4 regions of the Neorhizobium sp. DAR64860/K0K1 genome follow, and region 1 is predicted to be linked to each of the others. Evidence: predicted binding sites of a transcription regulator. Region 1 holds the regulator's gene; each other region holds the start of a gene.
The links. Region 1 encodes LexA, which represses DNA repair genes until DNA is damaged. Its sites were predicted from a motif close to TGTTCNNNNTGTGTTCNG; they were not measured.
Positions count from the first base shown of each region.

Region 2: the regulator LexA is predicted to act here: its motif matches at 1,861-1,878, upstream of ACQY1J_RS17600 (ImuA family protein).
Region 3: the regulator LexA is predicted to act here: its motif matches at 2,200-2,217, upstream of ACQY1J_RS21055 (metallopeptidase family protein).
Region 4: the regulator LexA is predicted to act here: its motif matches at 2,494-2,511, upstream of ACQY1J_RS16830 (energy-coupling factor ABC transporter ATP-binding protein).

Region 1 covers NZ_CP191459.1:1,759,880-1,763,627, forward strand. Annotated here, with positions in the region: gene kdsA (3-deoxy-8-phosphooctulonate synthase) at 1-256, opposite strand, end outside; gene ACQY1J_RS13135 (VOC family protein) at 261-1,136, opposite strand; gene lexA (transcriptional repressor LexA) at 1,329-2,048, shown strand; gene ACQY1J_RS13145 (ComEC/Rec2 family competence protein) at 2,029-3,748, opposite strand, start outside.
Region 2 covers NZ_CP191459.1:2,669,909-2,673,656, forward strand. Annotated here, with positions in the region: gene ACQY1J_RS17595 (Y-family DNA polymerase) at 1-1,124, opposite strand, end outside; gene ACQY1J_RS17600 (ImuA family protein) at 1,042-1,800, opposite strand; gene ACQY1J_RS17605 (hypothetical protein) at 2,407-2,697, opposite strand; gene ACQY1J_RS17610 (MDR family MFS transporter) at 2,792-3,748, opposite strand, start outside.
Region 3 covers NZ_CP191459.1:3,397,034-3,400,781, forward strand. Annotated here, with positions in the region: gene leuD (3-isopropylmalate dehydratase small subunit) at 1-2, opposite strand, end outside; gene ACQY1J_RS21040 (hypothetical protein) at 129-371, opposite strand; gene ACQY1J_RS21045 (HpcH/HpaI aldolase/citrate lyase family protein) at 515-1,390, shown strand; gene ACQY1J_RS21050 (DUF1737 domain-containing protein) at 1,387-1,593, shown strand; gene ACQY1J_RS21055 (metallopeptidase family protein) at 1,628-2,065, opposite strand; gene ACQY1J_RS21060 (hypothetical protein) at 2,543-3,010, shown strand; gene ACQY1J_RS21065 ((2Fe-2S)-binding protein) at 3,106-3,417, shown strand; gene bfr (bacterioferritin) at 3,383-3,748, shown strand, end outside.
Region 4 covers NZ_CP191459.1:2,499,603-2,503,350, reverse strand. Annotated here, with positions in the region: gene ACQY1J_RS16850 (histone deacetylase family protein) at 1-28, opposite strand, end outside; gene ACQY1J_RS16845 (acyl-CoA thioesterase) at 162-560, shown strand; gene ACQY1J_RS16840 (biotin transporter BioY) at 565-1,128, opposite strand; gene ACQY1J_RS16835 (CbiQ family ECF transporter T component) at 1,158-1,763, opposite strand; gene ACQY1J_RS16830 (energy-coupling factor ABC transporter ATP-binding protein) at 1,760-2,437, opposite strand; gene ACQY1J_RS16825 (winged helix-turn-helix domain-containing protein) at 2,548-3,738, shown strand.

The sequences.
Region 1 (3,748 bases):
CCATCGCGTTGTCCAAGCCGATGCCGCGCTTGCCGGAGATCGACGTGCGGTTGGCCTTGTCGAAGGAGGATTTGTAGACGAGGCCGATGCCGAGCTTCTTGCAGAGTTCGACAAGCGTACCCGCGATCATGAAGGCGTGATCACGGCTTTCCATCTGACAGGGACCGGCAATCAGCGAGAGCTTTGCCGTGTTGGAAAAAACGACTTTCGAACTCCCCTCGCCCACGGACACTTCAGAATTGGCGGAGACTGTCATTTCACTATTCCTCGAAACCGAAAACCACACCTTGCCCCGGGGCTGCCGACACGATCACGCGGCCATCCCTGCGGATGAATGCGACGTCATTAGCAGCAAGGGTGATCTCTGTCACGGCGAGATCGGTGGTCTTAAAGATGATCCCGCGCGCAGCGAGGCGCGACGATAACAAGGGCTTCATCGAAGACCGGAACTCGTCGCTGAACGTGTCGTTGGATTGAATGCGGATGCTGGCATTGGCAGCTTCGATCCGCAGACCGTCTTTCCCTTGCTCGGGCTGAGTCTCGAACACGGTTTCGAAAAGCGGCAGAAACTCCAGCGGGTCATCTGCAGAAAAGACGATCTCTCGAAGGCCTGTAACGGCGTTTGCGTGCTCATCAAGACCACCGCGATCTGCCGGTAATGCGGCCATGCGCTGGCAGGAAAACAGCAAGATGTCATCGACCTCGGGGACTGCCGCGAACGCCAGACGGAATGAGACTTCGCTCTCCCCACCATCGGGCAACTGCATCGGGCGGGAGAACTGAAGCATCTCGCCCGCAGACATGTGCCCGTCCACAAAACGGCTATGATCGGCCGATGCATCCTGCGTCCCGACGACCACCGCCGATAGACCTTCCCTTTTCCGCTGGCCGCGAAAGCGGATGTCGCGATCGGTGAACACGTTGCCTCGTTTTGCCGCAAGCGAGGCTTGCCGACGGTTAACAATGGCCAGTGGCTCGAGGTACGAGCCATCCGCGAAGAATATGCAGGCATTGGCTGTGCCGAAAGGGTGAACACCTTCAGGTGCCACAGTAAAGCCGAGAGCGGTCAACCTCCCCCGCGCTGACGCCAGATCTGCAACGGGCAGAACCAAATGATCGACTGACTTGTTACCCACTTACACCCCCAAAGTCTTATTCCGCAGAACATTGGCTATCGCGGGAAACTCGGCAAGTGCTGCGCACGAACTGAATACGTGATCGAACGCTGAAATGAGACTATTCTTGAGCAGAAATTTGGGGCTTGCGGAACACAGATAGAACATATAGCGTCCGTTCTGCATTTGTTTCCAATTCTGAGGGTCCCGTCCATGCTGACACGCAAGCAACAGGAGTTACTTCTGTTCATCCACGAGCGGATGAAAGAATCAGGCGTGCCGCCGTCGTTTGACGAAATGAAGGACGCTCTCGACCTTGCATCGAAGTCCGGCATCCATAGGCTGATCACCGCGCTCGAGGAGCGTGGCTTTATTCGCCGTCTGCCGAACAGAGCACGCGCGCTCGAAGTGATCAAGCTGCCTGACGCCTATGTGGCGAACCTTCATCCGCGACGGGGATTTTCTCCCAGTGTCATCGAGGGAAGCCTCGGCAAAACGCAACCGGTCGTCGCTCAGAAGCCGGCGCCGGTCATGGCGGACAATCCGTTCTCGACAAACATTCCGGTCATGGGTCGAATCGCTGCCGGCGTGCCGATCTCCGCGATCCAGAACAACACCCACGACATCGCCGTTCCGATCGAGATGCTGGGTTCCGGCGATCATTACGCGCTCGAAGTGAAGGGCGATTCGATGATCGATGCCGGCATCCTCGATGGTGATACCGTCATCATCAAGAATGCCAGCACCGCAAGTCCGGGCGATATCATCGTTGCCCTGGTCGATGAGGAAGAAGCGACCCTGAAGCGGTTCCGCCGCAAGGGTGCATCGATCGCGCTGGAAGCGGCGAACCCCGCTTACGAGACCCGCATCTTCCCGCCCGACCGGGTGAAGGTCCAGGGCAAGCTTGTCGGCCTTATTCGCCGCTATCATTAAGAACGCTGTTATCCCGGAGATGCGCAGCAACAGCCTCCGGGATGCCAAAGTCGAATTGTCGCGTTCGCCAGTCATAGAACCGGTGGACGGTCCACGGACGGCTTGAGGTCTGTGCGCTGTCTCGCATCGCCGCCGTAATCTTGATGTCTGGCGCTGTCGCGTTCGGAATAATGGTGATTTCCAGTGCGCCAGTCCGGCGCAACGTCCGCCCGCTGAGAAGCAAGGCGCCGGAGCGGCAAGTATCGAAGCGTGCGCCGGGCGAGACGATGATCCGACCGAAATCGCAGGCAAGATCGGTGTATCGGTTGTCTTCGACAGTGACGATCCGGATGTCCTGAGCAGTCTGCGCCGCGCACAGGATTTTCGGCAGACAGGCAAATCGTCCGGGCGTGAATGCTTGAAGAAAGCCCCTGACATATTCGATTTCCCGGCGCGTCAAATCCGGTCGCGAATGTGGTCTAGGTCGTCTGTCATCACTTTTCGCAAGGCTGGCACCTCGCGCTGGTTCCGAAGAGGCAAGAACCGGCAAGGCGAGCGGTTGTTCTCCGGTCTCAAGCACCAGCGCTCGCCGCCATTGATCGTAGATAAATCCCGGCGGCCGGGTTCGATTGAGGGTGATCTTGTCATCCTGGATCAGTCCCACTGACGCGCCGTCTTCGGATATGACGATATCAGGCCTCGGCGCCGAGCCTGAGCGGACCGCAAAGAGCAAAGCCACCGCCATGAACAGCGCGCCTGTCAGCCTCAGCGGCGTGCGCAGCAGCGTCAGAAGCAGAAAGCCTGCCGTCGCCAGCGGCAGGAAAAGAGGGTTCTGCCGGCCGATGGCAATATCGCCGCCCCATGCGGCAACGATCTCGGCAATGCGAATGACGATCCGCAGCCCCTCGCCCATGATGAACAGAAAGGGAGCATCCAGCCCGAACGGCATCAGCAACATGCCAACAAGCCCTGCCGGCATCACCACGAAGGAAATGATCGGCATGGCCGCGAGATTGGCCGCGAGGCCGTAGGTGGTCAGATGGTGGAAATGCTCGATCGAATAGATCGACGTCGAAGTACTGCCGATCAGCGACGTCACCACGATCCCGGCAATGAAATGGAACGTCGCCGCGACACCCGTTATCCACCGGTTGCTACCTTTTGTATCCTCCTTACCTTTCGCGAAATATCGCGTCCAGAGGGCGAACCCTGCCACCAGTGCCGCGGTTGCCGCAAACGACATCTGGAAACTCGGACCCAAAATCTCCGACGGCGAGATGGCGAGGATGATGATTGCCGAAAGGGCGACGTTGCGAAGGCTGATGGAGGGTCGATCGACGAGCACGGCGACCAGCATCACCGCCATCATGATATAGGCCCGCTCGGCGGAAACCCCGAACCCGGAAATCAGGTAATAGGCGGTCGCCATGACAAGCGCACCGAACGCGGCAAACTTCTTGATCGGATAGGCCTGCGCAAAGCCTGGAAACAGCGACAGGACGGAGCGAACGCCGACGAAGAAGATACCGGCTGCCAGCGCCATGTTGAGGCCTGAGATCGCGACGATATGGGCCAGTCCGGACAGACGAAGCGCCTCGGTCGTCTCACGGGAAATTGCACGGCGCTCGTCGGTCACGATTGCGGCAGCAAAAGCGCCCGCATCCCCCTTGACCGTATCGCGGATGCGATTGCCGATTGCGCTGCGAAGCGCAAAAAGCCCT
Region 2 (3,748 bases), 910 kb from region 1:
CGGTAAAGGCGCTGGCCCCGGTTGCCGAGAATATCGACAAGCGGCGTCACATCCACCACCGCCTCTTCCACCAGCGCGTTTGCGACCTGCTTTATTTCCAGCGGCTCGGCCATGACCGCCACCAGCACCATCCGCTCGATGCCGAAGCCCGGGTCGATCTTTTCGATACGGTCACAGAGAAGCTTTGCCAGGCGGGCAGGATCACGCACGGGCTTGGCAAGTCCTGCTCGAAGACACTGGCGTGTGTTGTCGACGCGATGGATGATCAGATCGGAACGCCGGACGCCCAGCCCCCGCTCCTCTAGCTTTGCCGTCAGTTGCGCCACCAGCCGGCGGACGTATTTTGCAATCGTATCGGGCGCACCGATGGGCTCCTGGAAATTGCGCGCCACCTCGACCAGATCCGGCGTGCGCAACGGATCGATGGGTTCTGCGAGACGGCCGAAGAGCTGATCGAGACGGCGTCCGACCTCCGGACCAAATCGCAGTGTCAACGGCGCACGCGGCAGTGCCGACAGCTCTCCCACCGTCTCGATACCCAGGATGCGCAATGCCTGGATCGTATCTGCCGCAAGCCGCAGACAGTGGATTGGAAGTCCGATCACGGCCTTGGTGACATCACCGCGCGGCACCACCGTCGTTTCGTTCGTCGTCAGTCGCGCCAGTGCATGCGCCGCACCCCAGGTATCGGCGACAGCGGCACGTGCCGTCAGGCCCTTGCCGCGGAGACCGTTGACAACGCCGGAGATCAGCAGCTCTTCACCACCCTGAAGGTGATCGGCACCTTCGGTATCCATGACGATGCCATCCGTTCCATCCACGGCAACGACGGGGCTGTATTGACGAAGCGCCCATAGCGCCAGGCGCTCGACGGCTGCGGCGTCGGCAACGGGATCGGCGTCCACCATATGAAGGTTGCCAATCATCGCCTGTGCCTTGCTGGCAGCCATGCCGACTTTGAGGCCCAGCTTGCGGGCAGCCGTATCGGCTGCCGATATCCAGCGTTTCGAGCCGCTGCGCGAGACCACGACCAGCGGCTGGTCAACCGACACGGCTTCCTCGCCATGCCGACGTATCCGATCCGTTGCTAGATAGGGGAAGTAAACAGACACGACCCTCGGCATCGCAGGCTCCTAACTCAAACTCGGCACATTGCCCCGCCTTTACCCGCATCAATTCCGCCAGCCACCTCGCCCGTCCCACGCCGGCGACAGGAAGCGGCTCGGACGGCAGGGTGCTGATCCTCCAGCGTGTTGTGGACGCCGTCGGCTGACCGTAGTCGGAGGCCTCCGTCTGCCGTCGCCAGCGCCGGACGACCAGGCCGAGCGTCCCCGTCTTCTCGGCAGCCAGTTGAAGACGCCGCGACGCGGTCATCGGCAGCCTCACCAGTTCCCCGACGACGGCCGCCAATCCCCCGAAGGACAGCCCCTCTTCCATCGAGGCAAGCACGTCCTCCTCCTTATCGGCTTCGCAATAGATGACGCGATCGGGGTGAAGCCCGGCCTGCGACAGCGCCGGCGCAAAGAGATCCGGCCGGGTCAGGCACCAGAGAACCTTTCCCTTGGCCCGGGCCGCAATACCTGCCGCAAACAGGGCGGCCGCGGCACCATCGATTGTACCCGCCCCGCCACCTGCAATTTCATGCAATGCGCCATAGGCAAGCCCCCCGCCCGGCAATCGCTCGTCGACGTCAGGCACCCCGAAGGGCAGCACAAGCGCCTTGCGCGACACGCTGCCTTCCAGATGCGCAATCCGGTCTCTCAGTTCCTCGACAAGCCTTGAGGCAGGGGCATACGACATCGTTCACGGCCCTCCTCAAGGTTCGCGTTGCACAGGACTTCATGTCCCAAAGAATGCTGGCGTTCTGTTTCTGTTCCGCCACGACAGAAGAGTCAAGCGGGGTCAGAACGGGATAACTCTCGGCATTTTAGCGCCGGTGAAGATTCATCGTTCTGAATCAGCTTTGTAGGCGGCTTGAGAGGCTTGATGGAGTGCTTGAGATTTTTTGCATGTTCTTGATCTTAGCTAGGGCGACACGAAAACCGTGAGAACTTTCCGTTCTCAAATCGCCAATCTGCATATCAAGAATGTAACAGAGTGGCTCGGCGATGTGTGGCAGAGCCTAAGGGATGAACACTCGCGCTCATGCGGGACTATGGCCGTCTGCGGCCATCCGCCCACGAGCCGCCGCCCTTTGGCTCTTTCCCATTCCCGCAGACACCAAGGAGCACAACGCTACCATCTGTGCCATCGCCGAGGAACTCGACGTTGGATTTGCAGGCGTTCAATGTCAGACGTTTTGTATAGGAGACCAGTGAAGGCTTGCCGCATCAGGTGGCGTCTTCTCCGCTGCGATAGAATGCGGGAGGCAGGCAAGGTTACCCGTCGCCCGCCGTGCCGCCGTCCTCAGTGGATCGCGGTGCTGACGATCCGGTAGGGGTGTTCGGCCTCATATTCGACCATGATCTGGACGGCCTGTTCGAGAACCTGTTCGGCTTCCTCGACGTGATCGCGCGCGAGCTGATCGGCGTTGACGAAGATCGCTTCGGCCATGTTGCCGGAGATCGCGGCGAACTGGCGGTTTCCTTCGACGAGAGCTTCTCTGGCAGCGCCTTCAAGCGCGTGCGCCATGGTGATCAGCGCGTCTTCGCGCTCCTCGATCGTCAGGTCCCGGATTGTCTTTGTCATCTGCTGCATCGTGCCACCCACCTTAATAGTCGTTGTGACGATATCGGTCCCGATAGGGCCCCGTTCACAGCGAAATGGGCATGTTGGCGCCATATTTCAAGGTTCAGGCCCGCACGGGCTCGTCCTTGTGGACGGCATCGCGGGGCACGAACAGGCAAGCGGGCACGATCAGGACGGCAAACAGGAGCATGGTCAGGAAGGTCGCGTGCAGGCCGTCCTGCAGCGCAAGGCGAACCGCTTCGGCATCGCCACTCACGAGACCGGTTCCGTTCAGGAGAGCACGCAGCTGGTCGGTCGTGATCGCCTGTCCGCTGGTCGTATGGACCAGGCCCCAGCTCAGCACCGCCCCGAGAATCGCCGCGCCCAGCGTGCTGCCGAGGTTGCGGGAAAACACGTTCGACGCCGTGGCACTGCCGCGTTGCGAGGCCGCGACGCTTCCCTGGGTGAGGATCAGTGCGCCGATATTGAGAAGGCCCATGCCGAAGCCCATGACGAGCGAGCCGGCACCCGCAAGCACCGCCGAACTGGATGGCGTCAGCAGGGTCAGGAGGAAGGTTCCCACGGGGACGAACACGGCGCCCACCAGCATGATCGGCCGCAGCCCGAACCGGGTGAAGTTCCGCGAAGCGATCGTTGCGCCGCACGGCCATCCCAAGAGAAGCATGGTCAGCGCAAAGCCCGCCACCAGCGGCGACTGGTTGAGCACGGTCTGCACATACATGGGCAGGAACGTCGTGAGCCCCATGATCGCCATGGAGGCGAAGAAGACAGAGATGTTGGCGGCCGCAATCGGCCGGTAGAGCCAGAGATCCGGCGCGACCATCGGTTCTTCGACGCGGCGCTCCTGCCAGATGAACAGCGCAAGCGACACGGCGAACAGGACGAAGGAGACGATCGCGGACGTCGACAATCCGGTCTCGGAGACCGTGAGGCCAATCATCAGCGCCGAGATGGAGACGGCAAACAGCACGGCGCCCAGGATATCGATCGAGACCGTCCGGGTGTGCTTTTCCTCGTGGTAGAACAGGATGAACGCTGCGGCAGCGGCGAGACCTACCGG
Region 3 (3,748 bases), 1.6 Mb from region 1:
ATGATCTGCCTCCAAGGGAGTTGTCGTGAAGGCCAAATAAAGCAATTTGCCGCCGATTTGAAGGGCATTATGCCTTCAACCGGTACTCCGCTGCGCCAGAGCGCGCAGGCGGAGCGAACATGATGACGCTAGAGGTCGATGATGGTACCGCGGCCGTCGTTCCACACACGGATATCGCGGCTGGCCGGCTTTGGTCCGAACGATTTCGCTCGCACGGGTACAGGGTTCAACCTGGTCGAGATCGCCCTACCAATTGAAAGAAGGACGAGGATTCCGGCAAATGCGACGGTCAGAGACGCTGTAAACAGCGCCGCCATGGCAAGCACCGCAATAGCTGAGGCGACGACGAAAAATGCACGAATGTTTTGCATGGATCATACCTTTCAACGTCTGAAATGTGGGACCGGCCGGCCCCGCTTACAAGTGGTTTCACGACCTCCTGTCTTGCCGAGGACCAAAAAGCTTGTCACAACCACGTTATGACTTTTCCCAATGATTACATGGTCCCGAAGCGATGGCCGCTTTGATCCGGCGCTCGCTCCTGAGCGTTCCCCCAAGCAACACCCGTGCGCTTTCGAAAATCCCGCAGCTCGACTGCGACGGCGTGATTTTCGATCTGGAGGATTCCGTGGCCTCCGGACAGAAGGCGGAAGCGCGGGATAACCTCCGCAGAAGCTTTGCCGAGCTGAATTCCGATGGTCTCGAGACGGCTATCCGGATCAATCCACTCACAAGCGAATTCGGTCCTGCGGATCTCGAGCTCATCGTCGAACTTCTGCCGGATGCGGTGGTCATTCCCAAGGTTGAGCATGCGGACGACGTTCGGGTGATCGCCGAGCGTCTTTCTCAGTCGGGCGTGCCGGAGAGGGTCTCTATCTGGGCGATGATCGAAACGCCCCTCGGCGTCCTCAACGCCGCCGAAATCTCGAGCGTGGGCGGACGGATCAAATGCCTCGTCGTGGGGCTCAACGATCTTCGCAAGGCAACGGGTGTTTTGCCGCAACCGGGGCGGGCCAATCTCATACCCTGGTTGATGCAGGTCGTGCTGGCGGGCAGGGCCTATGGTGTCGATGTGATCGACAGCGTGTTTAACGATTTCAAGGACGAAGCCGCGTTCGAAGCCGAGTGCGCCCAGGGCCGCGCCATGGGATTTTCAGGCAAGATGCTGATCCATCCGGCGCAGATCGACGCGGCCAACCGTCATTTCGGTCCTGATGATGATGCGCTTGAAGAGGCGCGCGCCATCATCGAGGCCTTCCGCCAGCCGGGAGCCGAAACGCTCAACGTCATCAACCTCGACGGTCGCATGGTCGAGCGTCTGCATCTCGAAGATGCGGAAAAGCTCGTCGCCAGCGCGGCGGTCATCGCCAACAGAAAGAGAAAGCCATGAAAGTATATCGTTTCATCACCGGTCCTGACGATGCCGCCTTTTGTCACCGGGTGACGGCGGCGCTGAACAAGGGCTGGGAACTCTCCGGTTCGCCAAGCTACGCCTTCAACGGCAAGACGGGCGAGATGCATTGCGGCCAGGCCGTGATGAAGACCGTAGAAGGCAAGGAATACAGCCCCGACATGAAGCTCGGCGAGCAGTAAAAAGCTAGGCCGAGGTGTGTCGGCCAGCGCTGGATCAGCGCTGGCTTGCTTCCTCGGCGCTCGCCTCGATGCGCTCCATGTCGTCGTCACTCAGGCCGAAGTGATGGCCGATCTCGTGGATAAGGACGTGGGTGATGATATCGCCCAGCGTTTCCTCATTCTCCGCCCAGTAATCGAGGATAGGCCGGCGATAGAGCCGGATGCGATTGGGCAGTTCGCCGGTTTCGACCGTAAACCGTTCCGAAATGCCACGTCCTTCGAACAGGCCCAGAAGGTCGAACGGCGTTTCCAGCGCCATGTCTTCGAAAACGTCGTCGTCCGGAAATTCTTCGACCTCAATGGTGAGGTTCGTTGTAAGTTTGCGGAATTCGTCCGGAAGGTGGCTGTAGGCTTCTAATGCCAGCGACTCGAACGTGCTGATCGTCGGCGCATGGCGATCCTGCCAATCATCGGTCTGGTCAATGCGGGCCATGGGATCTCCTTCCAACTCAGGCACATATAATACCTGAAGCAGCTATTTCGAGAAAAGAATCATTGCGATAGCTTTTAGAGGAAAAGATTCCTGATCGGCAGCTGTTGACTCTTTGCCACTTGTCTGGAATCCATAAGAACATAAAGCGAACATTATCGATGGAGTTAACGCCATGGCCAAAGGTGCCTGGGCGCGGGAGAGACTTTTGCCCTGCGCAAGCCGATCTCGGAGACGGAAAGCGGTTGGCGAGCTTGCTCCTGATGCTCTTGTCTGGTCTCGATTGGAACCCGCGTGACCGCCTGTTTTCGATCCCCTCTGGCGCATGGACAGAGGCGTATTCTGACACTCGTGTTCCCGCGTCTGTCAACAGACAGAATCGCGCGCCGCCGCTGGGGTATGGACTGGCGGTCTTCCCGCCATCACGACCATCCACCGATCGTCTTTGCCGGGCGCCACGCCAACAGGATGTGCCTGACAGTGCTCGACGCGGCCGCCGAACGCCTTAACCTGAAGCTGGGGCAGGGCGTTTCAGAAGCGCGAGCGATCTTTCCGGAGCTCGACGTGATGGACGAAGACGATGATGCCGACGCGGCGCTTCTGATGGCGCTCTCCGACTGGTGCGACCGATATACGCCACTGGTGACGCTAGAAGGGCGCAACGGGCTCTCTCTGGATATCACGGGCTGTGCGGATTACGGTGGCGGAGAGCAGGGCTTGCTCGGCAATGCCTCCCACAGACTCCGTCAGATGGGTTTCGACGTCAAAGGGACACTCGCATCTTTTCCGGGCGTGTGGAGCGATTCTGCTTCTGCCGCGGACGGAACTTATGGCGGCGCGTTGTTTCGATCGAGTGACGTCCGAGCCTTTTCAGAGATATCGCAGCGACACAGCAGCCGGTTAGGCATCACTGCCTCCGATCACGGATCGTTGATAAGGGGGTTATGATATGTCAATTACCGGGCTGGATTCTTTCTTGACATCGCTTGTCCTCTTTTGCAAAAAGTCTGTATCGAGGTCAATGTTCTCCAGGTCGATCCAAAATGCTGGTTTGCAGTTGCAATTACATCACCGAAAGGGAGATCAAGGATACGATCATCCAACTCCTCACTGAGGACTGTTGGCAGCTTATCGTTCCCGTCAAGGTCTACCATGCGATGGAAAAACGCGGCCGTTGCTGCGGTTGCTTTCCCAATGTCGTCGATCTGATCATCAAGACCACTGAGGAATATCACGCCCAGCGGCACTCGACGGAAGCTGACGTGATCGTCTATATGTCGCGCTTGAAACAACTCCACGAAGAAAACAGGAGAGCGGACATTGAAAGGCGACTTACAGGTCATCGAGCGGCTTAACGAGGCACTCTTCCTCGAACTTGGCGCTGTGAACCAATACTGGCTGCACTATCGTCTCCTGCATGATTGGGGTTTTACCAAGCTTGCCAAGAAGGAGAGGGCCGAATCCATCGAAGAGATGCAGCATGCCGATCGCCTGATCGACCGCATCATCTTTCTCGAGGGTCATCCGAACCTTCAGACGCTGGCACCGCTTCGCATCGGCCAGAACGTCAAGGAAGTTCTCGAAGCCGATCTGGCTGGCGAATACGATGCCCGCACCGCCTACAAGGCGTCGCGTGATATCTGTCACGCCGCCGGCGACTATGTCTCCATGAAGCTTTTCGAACAG
Region 4 (3,748 bases), 740 kb from region 1:
TGGAGTTTTCGTAAAGGCGCGTGGTCATTAGGCGGCCTCGTGAGGTGTGTTGAGCTCGGACATGGCGCAGAACGGCGATGTTTTCAAGCGCATACCCCTTGCTCTTCACCGGATTTGCCGTGAAGTAGGCGCATTAGGCGTTTTTTGGAGTGCGGGCAGGAATGGCGAAGGATATCGGCAAGACCCATGATTTTCGCGTTGCCTATCGCGATGTGGATCTCAACGGCGAAATGTTTCGTGCCGCCTATATCGGCCTTGCGGAACAGGCGGTCACGGAATTCTGGCATCGCCGCAAACCGGCAACGGATGACCCGTTCTTTGCGGTCGGCAAGATCTCCTGCACCTATCACATGCCGCTGAAGCTCGGCGATCTCGTCCATACCCATGTCGGAGTGAGCAAGATCGGCGGCAAGTCCGCAGGCTTTATCGTCCGCTTCACGCGCGGCAGCGATGAGGTGGCCGAAGCCGAAATCGTCTGGTCCGCATGCGATCCGGAAACCCGGACGCCGGCCGCGCTGCCCGAAGACCTGCGCGACTGGCTGTATCAGTTCCTCGACTGACCGCTTACGCGCGCTGCGGCAGCAGCGGATAGCCTGCCATCACGGCCCGACCGGCGAGCGCCGCAATCACAGCCTTCAGGACGTCGCCCGGAATGAAAGCGAGCGAGCCGAGAAACGCTTTGACGAAGCCCATGCCGGTGATCAGCGCCAGATAGGTGATGCCGATCCCGTAAAGCACGATCACGCCGCCCATCAGGGCTGCGATAAAGAAGTTCACGCCCTGCACCAGCCCCGCCTGGTCGCGACCCACCATGATCTGCGACAGATATCCGGTTACCATCGCGGCAAACACCCAGCCGATCAGATAACCGGTCGTCGGCGCCATGAAGACGGCAAGGCCGCCGCGGCCGCCGGACAGAACCGGCAGACCGATCGCTGCAAGCACCAGGACCAGGAGGACCGCGATCGTGCCGCGCTTGGCGCCGAGCACGACGCCGGCCAGCATCACGCCGAGCGATTGCGCCGTGATGGGGACGGGAATGAAACCGAGCATGACCGGCGGCACCAGTCCCAGCACGATGATGATAGCGGCAAACAGGGCGGCCAGAACGAGATCACGAGTAGGCAAATAGCTATTCCTTGACGACTGAATCTGTATCACTTCTGCGCACGGATTGCCCGGGCGTCAATTGCGCTGGCAATCTCGTCGGCATTCTTCAATGTGAGGATGATCAGCGGGACGATGATGGAGAGGGTTCGAGGGCGCAACCCTCGCGCGATATGGGCATCGCGGATGGCCTGGTGACGCAGCAGGATTTCCGGAATGAAGCGCAGCACAAGGCCGATCGACAGGCCGATATCCGCAGCTTTTACAAGCCCGAGCTTTTCAAGCGGCAAAGCCGCAAATGTCACTTCCGTAATAAAATCGCCGGTAGTAGTCGTGGCCGTCACCGCGGACGCAAGAAGCGCCAGCGCCGAGAGCCGGAAAAACACGCTGACGGCCTCGACAGGGCTGTTGAAAACCAGCGTGAACAGCGCAACGGCTGCGATGGTGAGGAAAAGAACCCGCAGCCGCAGCCATGTTTGCCGCCATTCGATTCGCAGCGAACCGAAAAGCAGGCCGCTGGCGACCGCACCGACGCCAAGCACTAACGGCGACTGGATCAGGAACAGAGCAAGGCTTGCGGCAGCCAGCAGCACAAGCTTCGCGCGGGCCGAAAGCCGGTGCAGAAAGCCGCTGCCGTCCACGTAAAGCGTCTTCATGCGGCAAGCTCGCGGTAACGGGCGATGATCTCGGCAGCGTTTCCGTCGCCGGCAAGCCGGCCGTTGTCAAACAACAGAACCCGCTCGAAGCCCGCGATGAGATCGAGGTCGTGGGTCAGCACGATGACGTTTTCGGGGAGCTCGCTGATCGTTCGAGCCACCAGGTTGCGGTTCTTGAGGTCCAGCTGGTTGGTCGGCTCGTCCATGATCAAAATGTCCGGTTCCGTCACCAGAACCGAGGCAAAGGCCGCGAGTTGCAGCTCGCCGCCGGAAAGCTCGTGCGAGCGCCGGTCGGCAAGATGGCCGATGCCGAAGCGCTTGAGGATCGCCGTCGTGCGCGCCTCGATCTCGGCTTTCGAAAGCTTGCGCGGCGTCAGGCCAAGCGCGATGTCTTCCTTCAGGATCGGCAGGATGATCTGGTTCTGCGGGTTCTGGAAGATGAAACCCACTTGGCTGCGGGCGCGGTCGGTGTCTGCCTTCGTATCGAAGCCGTTGACGACGACGCTACCGTTTGCGGGAGAGACGAGCCCGTTGATCATCCGCGCAAACGTCGTCTTGCCGGAGCCGTTGAGGCCGATCACGCCGATACGCCGCTCGGTCAGCCGCACTGTCAGCGGATGCAGCGTGACGCGCCCGTCGAAACGGGCTTCGGCCTTGTCGAAATGGATGTCCAATGCCGGTCCTCGGTTGCTGGAACGGTCTATATCGCGGCGGGAGCAGAGCGGGAAGGCGGAATGAAAAGTGAACATTGCATCCGGTCCACTGTCGCCCTAGTCTCGTTGCCATGGCGATTCTGATCAACAATGCCCGCGCAAGATGGATTTTCATCGAACGGCAGCAGCTTTCTGCACCGCCGACCCGTGCGCTCAACAAGGCCGGTCTTCTGCAACTGATCGATGATCTGGGCTTCGTCCAGGTGGATAGTATCGCCACCGTAGAGCGCGCCCATCACATGATCCTGTTTTCGCGCAACCAGACCTATCGGCGCGAACACCTGACGTCGCTCTTGGAAAAAGACGGCGAGCTGTTCGAACACTGGACCCACGACGCCTCGATCATTCCGGCGCGTCTGTTCCGCTACTGGAAGCACCGCTTCCGCCGCCGCGAACCGATCCTCGCCGAGCGCTGGCGCAAATGGCATGGCGAGAGTTTCGATTCCGCCTTCGAGGACACGTTCCGGCACATTTCGGAAAACGGCGCGATCATGTCGCGCGACATGAAGATGGAGGATCACAAGTCCGGCGGCTGGTGGAACTGGCACCCGAACAAGACGGCGCTCGAATATTACTGGCACACCGGCAAGCTTTCGATTGCAGGCCGGGTGAATTTCCAGAAGATCTACGATCTGACCGAGCGCGTTATTGCCGCCCACCATCACGAACCGGATGTCAGCCACGAGGACTTCATCGATTGGGCCTGCCGCAGCGCGATGGAAAAGCTTGGCTTTGCCACATCGGGAGAACTGGCCGCCTTCTGGGATATCGTCACGCCGGAAGAGGCGAGGGACTGGGTGAAATCCCATCGCGACGAACTCGTCGAAGTCCTGATCGAAGCCGCCGACGGCAGCCGACCGCGCGCCTGCTTTGCCTTTGCAGGCTTTCCCGAGAACCTCGGTGATATCCCAGACCCACCGGCACGGGTGAGGGTGCTGAGCCCCTTCGATCCGCTCCTGCGCAACCGCGACCGGGCGGTGCGGCTGTTCGATTTCTTCTACCGCATAGAGGTCTTCGTGCCCGAGCCGAAGCGGCAATACGGCTATTACGTCTTTCCGCTTCTGGAAGGCGACCGCATGATCGGTCGCATCGACATGAAGGCGGAGCGCAAAACGGGTGTGCTTGATGTCAAGCGGCTGTGGCTGGAAAAGGGTGTTCGGGCATCCGCAGGCAGGCTGGCCAAGCTCGATGCCGAGTTGCAGCGGGTAGGGCGGTTTGCCGGCGTGGACAAGGTCGTCTATCGAGACGGCTGGCGGGACTAGGTCCCGTCAG